DNA from 2 places in the Laceyella tengchongensis genome. Region 2 is predicted to be linked to the other one. Evidence: predicted binding sites of a transcription regulator. Region 2 holds the regulator's gene; the other holds the start of a gene.

Region 1 (4,431 bases), on a different contig from region 2:
GAGGAAATTATGGACGTTTTTCTGTATCCGATTCTTACGGTTGCCTATATTGCACTTTTTATTTGGAGTTTTCGTTTTATTCGCGAGTCGGCCTATTGGGGAACCTACTGGCTGATGTTTATCACACTGGCGATGATCTACGATAACGCCATCTTGGCGCTCGGCAATTGGATTGGCAAAGGTGATATGTTGGAAGGCCTGAGTTTGGTTCGTTCCTTGTTCCATGTCTTGCTCACACCAACATTGGTGTTTGTTGCGTTAGATATTGTGCGCCGTTTGCGGCTGGAGTGGACAGAGAGTCTGCTCGTACAGGTGCTGTATCACTTATATACCTTTGTGGTGACGGTGATGGGCATCTTTATGGAGATCTTGTGGGTTGACATGGAGCCGGTGGTTGAACACGGCTTATTGCGTTATGCGCCGGTGCAACCCCAAATTCCGTGCGCAAGCGCATTGGTGCTGGTACCGCTTCTCATATCGGGGATATTGGTATGGCGCAAACTGCGATGGCCCGTGCTATTGATCGGACTGTTGTTAGTCATGATCGGAGGGGGCGGGGCAGTTTTGCTCGGCCAACCGGCGCTGTCGGCGGTGTTCGTATTCATTTTCATCTGGGTGCTCGTACTAACGGAACAAATGCTACTGCCAGAGGATTATGGTCCAATCAACCGGGTGTAGAAAGTCGCGGCGCAAAGCTGCGACTTTTTTTGCATAAACGGCTCACCAAGTCAAACACTAAGGCTGGAGGTGAGCACATGAGGAAAGGTTGGATCTTTTTGTGCATGGTTGTGCTGGTGCTGACAGGATGCCAACGGTTTGAAAAGCCGACGGAGCGCACTGGACTTGATAAAGATAGCCACTCATACAGCTACGTCAGTTTCCAAGAAAGCAAATTCAAGCAAATCGCGATGAACGTGCCGGGCGTTCGCGATGTGCGCATGGAGTACGATGGACGCAAAGTGATCTTGATGGTTTTGCCGGAGAAGGGATGGCGTCCGGAACAATACCGAATATTGGCGAATCGGGTTTACCACAAGGTGAACATGGGTTCACCGGTCACCCCTGTCCATGTGAAAGTCATCGCCCCGGAAAATTGGATACAAGCCCCGTGACAAAGAAAATCAACACCTGATCTCTCTCGGGAATCAGGTGCTTTTTTGAGCTGATTGGATCAATCAGTGGAAAAGCTTGCTGAGGAAGGACAAGCCCATAATGGCGGCAATCACCATGCATACCCAGAACAAAGCGCGGTCGTGACGGTTTTGCATCAGGCATCTCCCTTTCATTTTGGTGTCCACTTTATCATAAACGAAAAAAAGCCCGGGGGAGGAGAATCCCCACAGGCACTTTTTACCGCTGGTTGGTAGAAGTCAAGATTTTGTCAACCAATCCATATTCGAGCGCTTCTTGCGCGCTCATGAAGTTGTCACGGTCTGTGTCGCGCTCGATTTTCTCCAATGGTTGGCCTGTGAATTCGGCCAGTTGGCGGTTGAGATTGTCACGCATGCGGATGATGCGTTTGGCGCGAATTTCAATATCCGAAGCCTGTCCTTCTGCTCCGCCGAGCGGTTGATGGATCATTACTTCGCTGTTGGGCAGTGCGAACCGCTTGCCTTTGGCACCGGCAGCTAACAAGAAAGCGCCCATGGAAGCTGCCATACCGACGCAGATGGTGGAAACGTCAGGTTGGATGAGCTGCATGGTATCATAAATGGCCATCCCAGCTGTAATCGAACCACCCGGCGAATTGATGTACAGGGAAATATCTTTTTCCGGGTCTTCGGCAGCCAAAAACAGCAATTGAGCCACAATCAGGTTAGCCACTTCATCGGTCACAGGGCTACCGAGGAGGATGATCCGGTCTTTGAGCAAGCGGGAGTAAATATCATATGAACGTTCACCACGATTGGATTGCTCTACTACAATAGGGACTAGGTTCATTTGTTGTTGGGTGACTGTTTTAGCAGAACAGCCCCCTTCCCCCTTTCTTTCGCAAATTGGTGTGTAACCTTATCATACTCTATTGGTCAAAAAAGGTCAAATGAGAGAGGGCCAGATTTTACATGGCGCCATCTCTGGTAGAGGAGTGGGTTACACACGCATAAAAAAAGCGGATTGTCTCCCAGCAGGGAAAGCATCCGCTCTTTCAATAATGAATCTTTGAGTGTATTTTTTATGGAGATCATTGGATGATTAAGGCAAAAATAACGAGATAAAATACCATTCTATCGACACGCCGATCGGGATGAGCAATAATAAGGCCGCACAGGCCAAACCAAATTTTTTCATCCAACTTGCCATTGATGATTCTCTCCTGATGATATAATTTTTGTTGGATACATTGAGATATTCTATCACATTGGTTACAAATTATATTTGAACACCATTATTCGATTGTGCGGACGATTTGTGAAAGCGGCCTCATCCGAAATGTGGCGTGTTCTTCTCGTTATCTCTCCTTGGTGCGAGTAAAAGGGAAAAAGTCTGTAACCCATTTGCAATGGTGCGGCAGATGGCTTACAGGCTTTCTCATTTGTAGACCTGGCTTACGAAGCGCTGGGTTCGTTCTTCTTGGGGCGCGTCAAATATCTGTTCTGGTGTGCCTTGTTCAATGATGCGCCCTTCGTCAACGCTCAATTCTATGAAGTGAAGAGGAATATAGAAGCCTGCACAGAGATTTTTTTGTCCAAGACTCCTTGACATACCTATTCAACGATGAGGACCGTGCTTTGGTTTGGAGGAAAGGCAGCCACTTCATAGCTTTCCGTGCCGAACTAGATGATGAAAAATAAAAAGCGCCATATAGGCGCTATAAGAGTTAGTAGTCTGTTCTCACATATAGATCATTGATAAACTCTGTAAATGTAGGTCTTACATATCTTACCAAATCCAGATTTAATTCCGCTCCATTAAAAAGCTCTGATATTGCTTCATCAGATGAAAACCAGATGATAATAGGATGTTCTTTTTTTTGACCATAATAAAAACAATAGGGATTTAATGCAGAATCAAATCCAAACGGGACAAGAAGATTAGTTTCCTTGAGTTCTTCATCGTCTTCAAACCAAGCTTCCACTTCTTCCGGAATTTCATCTAAATCATAAAACTCATCAAAATGATAAGGCTCATCATCAATAAGAATATGAGCATTTCTATTCTCGATAGCGTTATATTGTTGAAACCAGTCAATATAGTCTTGCGGCAAACGCACACCAAGAATCTTCTCTACCTCGGCAAAATTTTCAGCAGAGAGTTTTTCTCTTCGTTCCACCCAATTAACCATGTAATCCATTCCTTTCTCTAAAAATGCTAATTTACACTTTGAGCTCCCCAAACTTTGTGTCCACCTGTATGTTTGAAGGCATTGTTTAAATCAAAAGGTATAAGAATCATTTTTCCTGTTTCTTGATGATGATGCCATGTAAGTTTATTCTTTTTATCACGTACTGGCCCTATGGAACCTAATTCTTTATCGATAGAATCAATTTGTCCGTCTGTAAATCCTTCAGACCTTAATTGATCTTTCCATTTATCTCCATACTTATTTATATATCTTTCTTTTAATAAAATGGTCGCAAACTTAGTTTGTGATCCACTTGAACCAACAATGGCGTCAGCCGGAAGTTGGATTGTTATAGGTTTCCCATCTTTGTCTTTCTTTGCATGAGGTTCAAATTTTGGAAAACCTTCGCTATCATACTCAACAGTATAAGTATTTCCTTCTTTGGTTGTCTTGGTTTTGGTTTCATTTGGGTATGAAAAGCTTAACTTAAAGTCCCTTCCATCGCTGGTGCGCATTCTTCTAACTCCATTGCTATCTGTATATATTTCATAACTAAAGTTTTGAACTCCTGCTCTAAGATCAGACGGCTTTTTAGGATGGTTAGTTTGAAACTCCCTTGAATCATTGTCATCATCTTTATCTTTCTTCGGATTTGGCATTGCACAGTGGCAACTATCTGGAACAAGCGTATCTTTTGCTATCCGTCCTACTTTGACCAGTTTGACAGGTGTCGGCAGGCTTTCGACCATGTTCCATAGCCGATTTGGAAGAGGAATAGACTTACCATTCTTGTCCTTCCCATTCCATGCTTCCATGAACATGTCTTTATCGAAGATCAACGTAAAGGGATCCTCAATAATTTCGTTGACACTGGCCTTTAAGTTATTCCATGAATCTTTTGCATAGCCTAAAGGATCAGAAGTTAATTTGTCCCATGCCGCCTTATAGTCTTCCAACCCAAACACTTCAGAAAAGTAGGCGCCAGGTTCATTAATGGCACGCTTGATATCATCGTTAACGATTTGATCTTTCTGTTGATCTAACCAATTGAGGCCTTGATCAATCTTATCTCCCGCCCAATTGATGCCATCCATCGTTTTCTTCTTCAACTGATCAAGAAAGCTTGGCTCTTTCTTAGCAGGCGGATT
Region 2 (4,431 bases):
GGATCAAGCCCATGTCCACACCCAACCGCACATCGGACAGGCGTTTCATCGCCTCATTGGAATCAATGATCCGCGCATGAGCCAAGATCCCGTAAGACCGGTGCACCCTGTCTTCCAATTGGGTCAGGGACATCTCTTGAAGCCTCCGTCTAGCTATTTGCTCATGTTCGATCATCTGTCGAACAACTCCTTGCAAGTTATCCAAAATCTCTTCTTCCGATTGTCCCAAGGTGACTTGGTTGGAAACTTGGTAGAGCTGCCCCAACGCTTCACTGCCTTCGCCGTAAATTCCCCGCACGGCCAAACCCACCTGGGTGATAGCTGGAATCAGCCGGTTCAACTGTTGGGTCATGGCCAACGCCGGCAAATGAACCATGACTGACGCCCGAATTCCCGTGCCGACATTGGTCGGACAGCTGGTCAAATATCCGTATCCACCTTCAAACGCGTATGTGAGGTGTTTCTCCAACCAATTGTCGATCTGGCTGGCCAGTTCCCAAGCCTTCTCCAACTGCAAGCCGGGGAACAACACTTGAATCCGGATGTGATCTTCTTCATTGATCATGATGCTCACCGACTCGTCCTGGCTCAACAACACCGCGCCGTGTCGTGATTCCTCCGCCAGCATCGGGCTGATCAAATGCTTCTCGACCAACACGCGTTTTTCCAGATCAGTGAGGTCGGACATGCGAATCAATTCCGCGTCTTTGAGGACTGCCAACCGGTCTTTATCATTCTTCCAGGCTTCTTCCACTCTGCGCACCACTTCTTCGGCTTGCGACTGGGTGCTCAACAGGGGAAACGGCAAGCCGTCCAAGTTGCGGGCGATGCGCACGCGGCTAGAGAACACAATATCCGACTGCGGTCCTTTGACGCGCATCCATTCACTGATCGCATTTTGTATAAAATGTTCAAGCGACATGCGAATCACCCCTATTTTTCCAATTGCTCTTGCAATGAACGGATTTGGTCGCGCAGGCGGGCGGCTTCTTCAAATTCTTCCGTTTCAATCTTGGCCGCCAACTCGGCTTTCAATTGTTCCAATTCCTTTTTCAGCTTTAATTCCCCTTGCGCGCGCTCCGGGATTTTCCCACGGTGCGTGGAATGCCCATGCACCCTTCTCAACAGGGGGTCAAGCCGCTCTCGAAATGTCTTGTAACAGTCACCACAACCGAAACGGCCGATTTTGCTGAACTGATTATACGTCAACCCACAGGTATTGCATCGCAATGTTTGTGGTTTATATGCTTCTTGAGGAGAGGAGTTAAAATTGAGCAACCCAGACAACAGTTGATGGAAAGAAAATCCATGTTCAAATCCAGGCATAACTTCGCCTTTTTCTTGGGCACACACTTCGCACAGATGGAATTCCGTTTTTTCCCCATTCACTATCTTCGTGTAATGAAGTGTGGCCGGCCGTTTTCCGCATTCGGGACAGAGCATCGGCCGTCACTCTCCTTTGCTTGTAAATAATGTTGAGATAAGGATCCGCATCATCCGCGCCCGCATCTGGTCGCGCAACGGAATCGGCAATTGCAACGTTTCCCGGGAAATCAGGCGTTGCATCAACACCGCTTCCCGTTTAGTCATTAACTTCTCTTCAACCAACCGAATGATCACGTGTTCCGCTGTCAGTTGCGGAACGGCCTCACCAATCTGATCGAGCATCTCTTCAAACACTTCACGGCGATTTTGGAAACGAACCTTTTGAATGCGTATATAACCGCCTCCGCCCCTTTTACTTTCCACAATATACCCTTTTTCCACCGTGAAGCGGGTGCTGATGACGTAATTGATTTGTGACGGAACGCATTGGAAAATATCAGCCAATTCGCTTCGTTTTACCTCGATGACGCCTGTCTCGCTCTCATTCAGTATTTTCTTCAGATACCGTTCAATAATGTCCGAAATACTGTTCATTCGGACAACCTCCTGCTGACTTTGACTAACTTTGACCTTATGCTTAAATTATAGATAAAAATGCCCACATTGCCAATACCCTTCTGTGGTTATTTTGGACCAAAAACATCATATTCATTACCTCCTTTTCGCTTTTTAGGAGGGGAATTCTACAGCACTGTGTGGGCGGGGGAGCGGATTCCCCATACTAACCGCTCTCCCTCAGTCTGCCCGCACGCTCTTCACTCCCTCAATATTGGTGATCTCGTCAATCAGCTCGGTCAGAGTTGTCTTTTGGGGCAATCGGACGGTGAGAGCAATTTCCAGCATGCCCGGCATTTCCTCATCTTCTTCCACATTCACTTTGCGTACACTCCCACCCTTCTCGGAGATCAATGTGAAGAGCTGTCCCAACTTCCCCTGTTCATCCTTTACATGGATATGAAGCAAACAGAGATGACGTTTGCGGATCAAAATTTTTTCCATCCTAGTCAATAACTCCAAGCTGACCAAGGCGAAAACCGTAGTCAACACAGCCCCGAACATAAATCCCGCCCCTACCGCTAGGCCGACGCCGGAGACCACCCACAAAGACGCCGCCGTCGTGAGCCCTGAAACAGAGGCACGATGTCGCAAGATGGTTCCTGCACCCAAAAACCCGATTCCACTCACCACTTGCGCGCTTAAACGCGCTGGGTCAAACCGCACTTGTTCTTCATCCATGTAATCAGTAAACCCGTAAATGGAAATCAACATGATGAGCGCCGACCCCAGACTCACCAAAATATGGGTCCGAAAACCCGCCGGATGATTGTGCCGCTCCCGCTCCCAACCGACAAGCCCTCCCAACAGTCCAGCCATAAACAGGCGCCACGCGATGTCCCAGTACGGAATCACCCACAATTGCCCCATGGCATCCTCTCTCCTCTTCGCTGTGATGATTCAACTGCCGGACGCCAGACGGCTACTTGGCCGCTGGCAACATCTTTCCCCGTTTATCCTAGCCTGTTCTTGTTCAATTCATAACGAAAACGTAAATCAACGTCATTAACCAGCCAGGCATCTTATAAACGGTTGACTAACGACGGAAGTTCAGAAAACGTTGACAGGATCATGTCAGCCCCCTGCAACTCTTCCTCCCCTCCGAACTGCGGAAAGCCAGTATATCGGCAACCGATGACAACCAAGCCATTTTCCAAACCTGCCCGCACATCGGATTGTCGGTCCCCAACCATGTACCCTTGTGTAATTCCATGAGTTTCTTTACAAATCCGAACCAAGTCCACTTTGGTTTCCGTTTCATAGTCTCCTGCTGTATAAATTCCCTTAAATAAAGAAATTAATCCTTTAGAACTTAAAGCGCCACGCACATATGGGCCCACACCGTTGCTGGCGATGAATAAAGACCACCCTTGATCAATCAACTGAGGTAGCGTTTCTTCCACTCCTGGATAACATTGGCCCACTCCTTGATCAAACAACTCCAACTCTTTGGCCAACATCAACTGATCAGCGGTGTGGCGAACCTCTTTACTCGCTTCAGGCAACAAGGTTTCCCACAGCTCCTCATGTGTCATGCCAAACACCGATTGAATTTTCTCATCCGAGGGAATCTCCCCATCATACAGTCCTTGCTTCTGCAACTGGACAAACGTTTCCCGAAAGGCGGGCACCCCCACTTTTTCTGTTTGGAACAAGGTACCATCCAAGTCAAAGATGATTGCTTTCATATTATCTCCTCTTTCCGTTTTTGCATTAATTGTGACCAATGTGATGGGAAGCCAACCAAAACACCATCCCTATAAAAAAGGCCCACTCAGGCATGACCCCTGCACGTTTATATTTTATAGCCAAATTCCCACTAAAACATGAAAGACCGGCTTCACAACGGAGGAATCCCTTAAAACGACTGAGCTGCCCGCTACGAGCCTATCACCTTCGCTAAATACAATTGACAAAACTGTGACGAAAATATAAAATTTAAAATACTGAAACACCCTTTGGGAAAGAAGTCGTCCTCCATAAATAAGCTTCTTCTCATGCTTACTGGCACAGCTTTGCTTGGGAACGCTTCGATGCGGTTCCCATTGCAGGCTACTCCCCCCTGGGCGGCTTCCATGAACAAAGGTGTGTTTTCTCCATTACAACCACATGCCATGGGCGAGTTTCCGCCGATGGTTTTTTATTTTCTTATCCTCACTCCTCCACCTTTACCCTTCAGGTCATTTCGTCCCTTTTTGTTTACAGATTGCAAGGCCTACGTCATGATAGATTAAGAAATGATGCCGAACGCTATTTTTCAGATTGGGAAAACGGTAGGCGTATCTGATGAATAGGCCAGCGGCTCCAAAACCATTTTCTCCTTCGCTTCACTTGTGCATCGGCGCTCCTCGAGAAAAGGTTTTTCCGCCGCTTCTTCCCCACCAACTTGATTCTCCAGACACGCTCTAGCATCGCCCTACCCTGTTCCCACAGATGAACATGCTATAAAACGGAGTGGTAACGTTGCGATACAAACAAATTAAATGGTTG

Evidence for each region. Region 2 encodes CtsR, which represses protease genes until heat stress. Its sites were predicted from a motif close to ATGGTCAATAAAGGTCAAACA; they were not measured.
Region 1: the regulator CtsR is predicted to act here: its motif matches at 2,024-2,044, upstream of clpP (ATP-dependent Clp endopeptidase proteolytic subunit ClpP).

Annotation. Positions count from the first base shown of each region.
Region 1 is NZ_FXTU01000008.1:51,573-56,003, forward strand. Features, by position in the region: gene QQZ12_RS14385 (hypothetical protein) at 10-678, shown strand; gene QQZ12_RS14390 (hypothetical protein) at 756-1,112, shown strand; gene clpP (ATP-dependent Clp endopeptidase proteolytic subunit ClpP) at 1,351-1,998, opposite strand; partial or broken gene QQZ12_RS14400 (amino acid ABC transporter ATP-binding protein) at 2,530-2,625, opposite strand; gene QQZ12_RS14405 (SMI1/KNR4 family protein) at 2,819-3,283, opposite strand; gene QQZ12_RS14410 (HNH endonuclease) at 3,310-4,431, opposite strand, start outside.
Region 2 is NZ_FXTU01000007.1:59,651-64,081, forward strand. Features, by position in the region: gene mcsB (protein-arginine kinase McsB) at 1-922, opposite strand, end outside; gene mcsA (protein-arginine kinase activator protein McsA) at 934-1,443, opposite strand; gene QQZ12_RS13695 (CtsR family transcriptional regulator) at 1,450-1,920, opposite strand; gene QQZ12_RS13700 (MgtC/SapB family protein) at 2,122-2,811, opposite strand; gene QQZ12_RS13705 (HAD family hydrolase) at 2,964-3,629, opposite strand; gene QQZ12_RS13710 (sensor histidine kinase) at 4,405-4,431, shown strand, end outside.